DNA from 2 places in the Cellulomonas sp. P1_G12_2 genome. Region 2 is predicted to be linked to the other one. Evidence: predicted binding sites of a transcription regulator. Region 2 holds the regulator's gene; the other holds the start of a gene.

Region 1 (3,402 bases), on a different contig from region 2:
GGGTCGGTCGGCGGTCCACGGGGCGGTCGGAGGTGGTCATGCGGTCCGCAGCGAGGAGACGCCGGCCTCCCAGGCGGACAGGAGGTGCTGCCCGACCACCTCGTCCAGGTACAGGCACGTCGCGGCGCCGAACAGGACGTCGTGCAGCAGCTCCGGCTCCTGCTGGACCAGGGCACCCGCCAGGTCGCGCCCGGCGATCTGCTCGTGCACGGCGTCCGCCTCGACGTGCTCGTCGAAGTACTCCGTCGTGCTCTGGTCGAACCCGTGGCGGCGGAACCCGTCGCCGTAGAGCCGGTTCGGCAACGACGACGTCATCTCGAAGGCGGCGAGGTGTCCGGCGGTCGCACCGCGCCACCGCCGGTGCAGCCCGAACAGGGACATGACGTTGACGCCGGCCAGGGTGACCGCGGGGATCTGCTCGACGTAGGCGCCGTACTCCGGGTCCAGCGCGGCGCCCCGCATGGTCCGCGCGAACAGCTCGCAGTGCATCCGCTCGGGGTCGCCGCCTCCGTACTCGTCGGCCTGGATCTCCACCAGTGCGGCCTTGGGTCGTCCGACGAGGCGCGGGATCGCCCACGTGTGGGGGTCCGCCTCCTTCAGCTGGTAGATCGACCGCTGCACCAGGAGCTCGCGGAGCTGCTCCTGCGTCGCCCGCTTGGCCACGTACCGCGCGACGCTGGGACCGGGGCTCGGCGCCGTCAGGGCGAACAACGCCTCGGCGACCGCCGCCCGTTCGGGCGCGACCTCCTCAGGGACCTGGACCCGCTCGGACAGGTGCCGCTCGACCGCGGACTCGATCAGGCGCCGCGCACCCAGCACCTCCGGCGACCACTCCCAGTCGTCGTCGACGCCCTCGAAGCCGCGGTAGAAGAGCTCGTACATGACGTAGAGCGTCAGCTGCACGTCCTCGTCCGAGAGCAGGTCGGCGGAACGCTCGAGCACCCGCCGGGTCAGTGGCGCCAGCTCTCCGACGCCCGTTCCCCCGTCGAGCGGAGTGCTCAGGACCTCCGTCACGGCACGACTCAGTGGCCCCCGCGGGCTGGGTAGTTTCACGGCCGGTCCTTCTCGACGCCGGCGTCCCTCCAGCCCGACCCTGGAGCGGGGGGCGCCTGCGAACAGCCTCACATGTGTCGCGGCTGCCGCAACCGGGAACACGGGGCGGTGGCGGGGGCGCGGGCCTCGGCTCGCCCGCACAAGGCGTGCACTCGTCGCCCGGTGTTGCTCTCGCAGCCGAGCGCCCCCGCCACGACCCTCACGCGATCGCGTCGCTCCCGGACGTGATCGCTGCGGTGTCACCCGCGTGCTGCACCTCGATGCGCCGCGGCTTGGCATCCTCCGCGACGGGGATCGTCAGGGTCAGCACACCGTCGGCATACGTCGCCGAGATGGCGTCCAGCGCGAGGCCCCGGCTCACGGTGAGCTGTCGGGCGTAGGTGCCGACGGGGCGTTCCTTGGCCAGCCACTGCACGTCCTGCTCGGCGCGCGCCGTGCGCTGCGCCCGGATCGTCAGGGTGCGGTCCTCCACGTTCACGTCGATCGTTCCCGGGTCCGCGCCCGGCAGGTCCACGTGGAGCACGTAGTGGTCGCCCGAGCGGTACAGATCCATCGGCATGGTCGCCGACGCCCGTTCGGCAGTCAGCACCTGGGCAAACAGGCGGTCGAACTCCTGGAACGGGTCGAATCGCGTAGCCATGACCCCACCTCCTCTGCGTCGAGGGCACCGGACCGTCCGGGCCCCGAGTGTCGGCCGACCCCGCAGGGCCGGACTGGCTACACCAGCAGACTTAGCACTCTCGCCGCGAGAGTGCCAGTGGTGAGAACGGGCGTTCGCGCGCGGCGAACGCCCGCGTCAGGTCTCGCTCACGTCGCGCGCGCCGGCCGCGACACGGTCCCGTGCCACCGTCGCGAGCCGCTCCAACAGCTCGACCTGGGCGAGCCCGCGCCGGTCGAGCTCCTCGAACCGCTCGCGCTCCAGACCGAGCGCGCTGCTCCAGGACGCGAGCGACTCCCAGAGGCCGCGCTTCGCGTTGACACCGCCCCGCAGCAGCTCGAGCTCGAGCAGTGCGGACAGGGGTGACGCCGAGGTGAGCCGTCCGTTGGGCTTGAGGCGGCCGAGCCGCTCTCCGGCCGCGGCACCCACGGGCTTCCAGCGGCTCAGCCGCACCCCGAGACCCTCCGCGAGATCGAGCAGGGTCGCGCGCTCTCGCGTCAGCTCCTCCGCGAAGCCGCCGATCGGGTGGCCCAGCGGTGTGCCGTCATACGCGCGCGCCATCCGTCGCGACCTCGCGATCGCACCCGTCGCACCGGCGACGTGGTCGGAGAGGTAGATCCTCAGCAGTCGTCGGTCGACGTCGACCCCGTGCGAAGCCATCGGTCCTCCTCGAGGTGCGCGCGCTGGGACGGCGATCGGTCCCGACCGTACCCGCGCGACCACCGCTCGCAACCGGCGGCGACTTGCGCAGCGGAACCAGCAGGAACAGGACGGCTCGGGTGGCGAGCGCGGAACGACGGGCCTACCGTCCGATGAGTCGGATCGACATCGTCACCGGCACACCGTCACCCGGGACAAGAAGCGTCTCCGGGGCAGGGCACGGGCTCTGGGCACAGGAGCGCAGGCCCGCGCACACGCCTGATCGCGTTCTCTGAAGCGATCGGCCTGGACCCGTGCGGACGGTCGCGCGGCAGAAAGTCCGCGCCCACCCAACCCCTCTCGGATCGGTTGCGCCCGGCCACGTCGGCCGGGCTGTCGGCCGTCCGACGACTCGAGATGAGACCGCACCATGACTGACGACTACACCAGCAGCTATCCCCTCCCGGAGAACGGGAGCACCGCGGACACCGCCAGGGAGCAGGCCAGCACCCTCAAGGCGAAGGCCGCGGATGCCGGCGGGCACCTGCTCGACGACGCGAAGGGCGAGGCCGCGGCGGTCACCCACGAGGCCCGGCGACAGCTGGGCGACCTCTGGTCGCAGGCCCGCACCGAGGTGACCGGACAGGCCGCCACCCAGCAGTCCCGGCTCGCCGGCGGACTGACCTCCGTGGGCGGTCAGCTGTCACAGATGGCGTCCGCCCCGGCCGAGCAGAACCTCGCCACCGACCTCGTTCGCGAGGTGGGCGACAAGGTGGACGCCCTGGGCCGCTGGCTCGAGGGCCACGGGCCGGACGAGGTGCTCGACGAGGTCCGCAGCTTCGCCCGGCGCCGCCCGGGCACGTTCCTCGTCATCGCCGCCGGTGCAGGTGTCGTCCTCGGCCGGCTCACCCGTGGACTCAAGGACGCGCCCTCCGCACCCGCCCCCGCACCCGCACCCGTCCGCAGGTCGGTGACCGAGCCCCTGCCCGCGACGGCGTACTCCGACCCGGTGGAGGAGCGTCCCCGCTTCACCGACCCGTTCGCGTCGCCCG
Region 2 (3,402 bases):
GCTACCTCATCCAGGCGGCGTTCATCCGGGCGGCGCTCGACGTCACCGAGGGTCGGCAGCTGAGCTTCGGCGACTTCTTCAGGATCGTCGAGCCGGGGCCGGTCATCCTCACCGCGCTGATCCTCGCTGTGGTGAACGCGGTGCTCAACGTCGTCCCGTTCTTCGGCGGGCTGATCGCGCTCGCGGTGAACTTCCTGCTGCTGTTCACCTTCTGGTTCGTCATCGACAAGCGCCTGGCGCCGATCGACGCCATGAAGGCCAGCTACCAGCTCGTCACGGCGAACCTGTCGACGACGATCCTGTTCTACCTGCTCAGCATCGCGATCTTCATCGGCGGTGCGATCCTCTGCGGCGTCGGCCTGCTGGTCGCCGTGCCGGTCGTGCTGCTCGCGACGGCGTTCCTGTTCAAGCGCCTGCTCGGGGACCCGATCGCGGCCTGATCGTCTGCACGGGTGCCCGGTCGACCCCTGGTCGGCCGGGCACCGTCATGCCGTGACGAAGTCGATGAGCTCCTCGACGCGGCCCAGCAGGCTCGGCTCCAGGTCGGCGTAGCTGCGCACCGACCGCAGGATCCGCTGCCACGCCCGGGCGACGTCCGCCTGCTCGTCCGCGGGCCAGCCGAGCTCGCGCAGGATCCCGTGCTTCCACTCGGTGCCGCGCTCGATGACTGGCCACGCGGACAGCCCGATGCGCTCGGGTCGGACGGCCTGCCACACGTCGACGTACGGGTGCCCGAGCACGAGGACGGAACCCGCGGGGTGACCGCGGACGGCGTCGGCGGCGATCCGGCTCTCCTTCGACCCGGACACCAGGTGGTCCACCAGCACCCCCACGCGGCGACCGGGGCCGGGGGAGAAGTCACGCAGGGCGTCGGCGAGGTTGTCGACGCCGTCGAGCAGCTCGACCACCACGCCCTCGAGCCGCAGGTCGTCGCCCCAGACCTTCTCCACCAGCTCGGCGTCGTGCTTGCCCTCGACCCAGATCCTGCTGCCGCGGGCCACGCGAGCGCGGGCGTCGTGCACGGCGACGGACCCCGAGGCCGTCCGGGTGGGCTTCGCAGGTGCCGGGGCGCGCACGGGGGCGGTGAGCGCCACGGGCTCGCCGTCGAGCCAGAAGCCGCGACCCAGCGGGAAGGTGCGGGTGCGGCCGCGCCGGTCCTCGAGGACGACGACGTGCTGGCCGCCCGACTTCTCCACCCGGACGACGGCGCCGACCCACCCGGTGGTGACCTCCTCGACGACGAGGCCGGTCTCGGCGGGCTGCGGGCGGCTGGTGCGGGTGGGTCGGTGGTGCGTCGAGCCGGAGCCCCCGAGCACGTCCGAGCCGTAGCGGTCGTCGTTCACCCGGGCAGCCTAGGGGTCTCGGTCACGCCCTCACCGGACGCCGCCCCGTGAGTCTCCCGCCCCCGGCGTAGCATTGGCACTCCTGTGCGGGGAGTGCTACCCCGTGGTGACGACGGAGGAGGCGACATGAGCGAGGACCGGCGGCTGGACGTGCTGCGCGCGATCGTCGAGGACTACGTCGCCACCAAGGAGCCTGTGGGCTCGCGCGCGCTCGTCGAGCGGCACTCGCTCGGCGTCTCGCCCGCGACCATCCGCAACGACATGGCCGCCCTCGAGGAGGGCGGGTACATCGCCCAGCCGCACACGTCGGCCGGCCGGGTGCCGACGGACAAGGGCTACCGGCTGTTCGTCGACCAGCTCTCGACGGTGAAGCCGCTGTCCAGCCCGGAGCGCCGTGCCATCGGCACGTTCCTGGAGAACGCGCAGGACCTCGACGACGTCGTCGACCGGGCCGTGCGGCTCATCGCGCAGCTGACGCACCAGGTCGCCGTGGTGCAGTACCCGTCCCTGCGGCGCTCGGCGCTGCGGCACGTGGAGCTCGTCCCCGTCGGCTCGCGCCACCTGCTCGTCGTGCTCATCACCGACACGGGCCGCGTCGAGCAGCGGACGCTGGAGCTGGTCACGGACCTCGACGAGGCGGTGGTGGCGCGGCTGCGGTCGCGCCTGAACGTGAGCGCGGRCGGGCGTCGGCTGTCCGAGCTGCCGGTGGCGCTGGGCGAGCTGACCGACGCGTTCGCGCCCGCGGACCAGGCGCTCGTCAACGCGGTCGTCGCGGTGCTCGAGGAGACGCTGGCGCAGGAGTCCGAGGAGCGCGTGGTGCTGGCCGGCACCGCCAACCTCGCGCGCGTCGGCAGCACCGACGTGCGCGCGATCGGCCCGGTGCTCGAGGCGCTCGAGGAGCAGGTGGTGCTCCTGCGGCTGCTGTCCGAGATGGCCGAGGACCATGCGACGGTCGCGGTGCGCATCGGCCGCGAGACCCAGCACGACGGGCTGTTCGAGACGAGCTTCGTGACCACCGGCTACGGCGACGAGGGTGGTGGCTCGGTGGCGCGCATCGGCTCGATCGGCCCGCTCCGGATGGACTACCCCGGCACCATGTCCGCGGTCCGCGCGGTGGCCCGGTACCTGACGCGCATCCTCGCGCAATGACGCCCCCGACAACCTGTCCTGACACCTGCCCAGAGACACCTGGAAGCGAGCAGACCCTCCTGTGACCGACTACTACGAGATCCTCGGCGTGCCGCGCGACGCGACGCCGGAGCAGATCAAGAAGGCGTACCGCAAGCTCGCCCGCGAGCACCACCCCGACGTCGCGGGGGCGGACGCCGGCTCCGAGGACACGTTCAAGGACGTCTCCCGCGCGTACGACGTCCTCGGCAACCCCGAGAAGCGTCGCGCCTACGACCTGGGCGGGGACCCGTCGTCCCCCGGCGGCGGCATGGGTGGCGGCTTCGGCTTCCAGGACATCTTCGAGACGTTCTTCGGTGCCGCCACGGGCGCGGCGGCGCAGCGCGGCCCGATCCCGCGGGCCCGCCGGGGTCAGGACGCCCTCGTGCGGCTCGACCTGGACCTCGCCGAGGTCACGTTCGGCGTGCACCGCGAGGTCCCGGTGGACACCGCGGTGATCTGCCCGACCTGCAGCGGGTCGTGCTGCCGTCCGGGCACGTCGCCGCGCACCTGCGAGGTCTGCGGCGGCCGCGGGTCGGTGCAGCGCGTCGCACGCTCGTTCCTCGGCCAGGTCATGACCACGCAGCCCTGCGCCGCGTGCCACGGCTTCGGCACCGTCATCCCCGAGCCGTGCACCGAGTGCTCCGGCGAGGGCCGGGTCCGCTCGCGCCGCACGCTGGCCGTGGACGTGCCCGCCGGCGTGGACACCGGCACGCGGATCAAGCTCACCGGCCAGGGCGAGGTCGGTCCGGCCGGCGGTCCGGCCGGAGACGTCTACCTCGAGGTGCGCGAGCGCAAGCACGACACGTTCGTGCGGCGCGGCGACGACCTGCACGCCACGCTCGAGGTGCCGATGACCGCGGCCGCCCTGGGCACCGTGCTCACCTTGGAC

The links. Region 2 encodes HrcA, which represses chaperone genes, less so after heat shock. Its sites were predicted from a motif close to TTNGCACTCGNNNNNNNCGAGTGCNAA; they were not measured.
Region 1: the regulator HrcA is predicted to act here: its motif matches at 1,785-1,811, upstream of AC1DXT_RS14910 (Hsp20/alpha crystallin family protein).

The regions. Positions count from the first base shown of each region.
Region 1 covers NZ_JBFUBX010000004.1:194,271-197,672, forward strand. The annotation lists gene AC1DXT_RS14900 (CDGSH iron-sulfur domain-containing protein) at 1-40, opposite strand, end outside; gene AC1DXT_RS14905 (iron-containing redox enzyme family protein) at 37-1,014, opposite strand; gene AC1DXT_RS14910 (Hsp20/alpha crystallin family protein) at 1,253-1,693, opposite strand; gene AC1DXT_RS14915 (hypothetical protein) at 1,850-2,371, opposite strand; gene AC1DXT_RS14920 (hypothetical protein) at 2,781-3,402, shown strand, end outside.
Region 2 covers NZ_JBFUBX010000005.1:153,207-156,608, forward strand. The annotation lists gene AC1DXT_RS16650 (hypothetical protein) at 1-440, shown strand, start outside; gene AC1DXT_RS16655 (DUF3097 domain-containing protein) at 486-1,343, opposite strand; gene hrcA (heat-inducible transcriptional repressor HrcA) at 1,470-2,492, shown strand; gene dnaJ (molecular chaperone DnaJ) at 2,554-3,402, shown strand, end outside.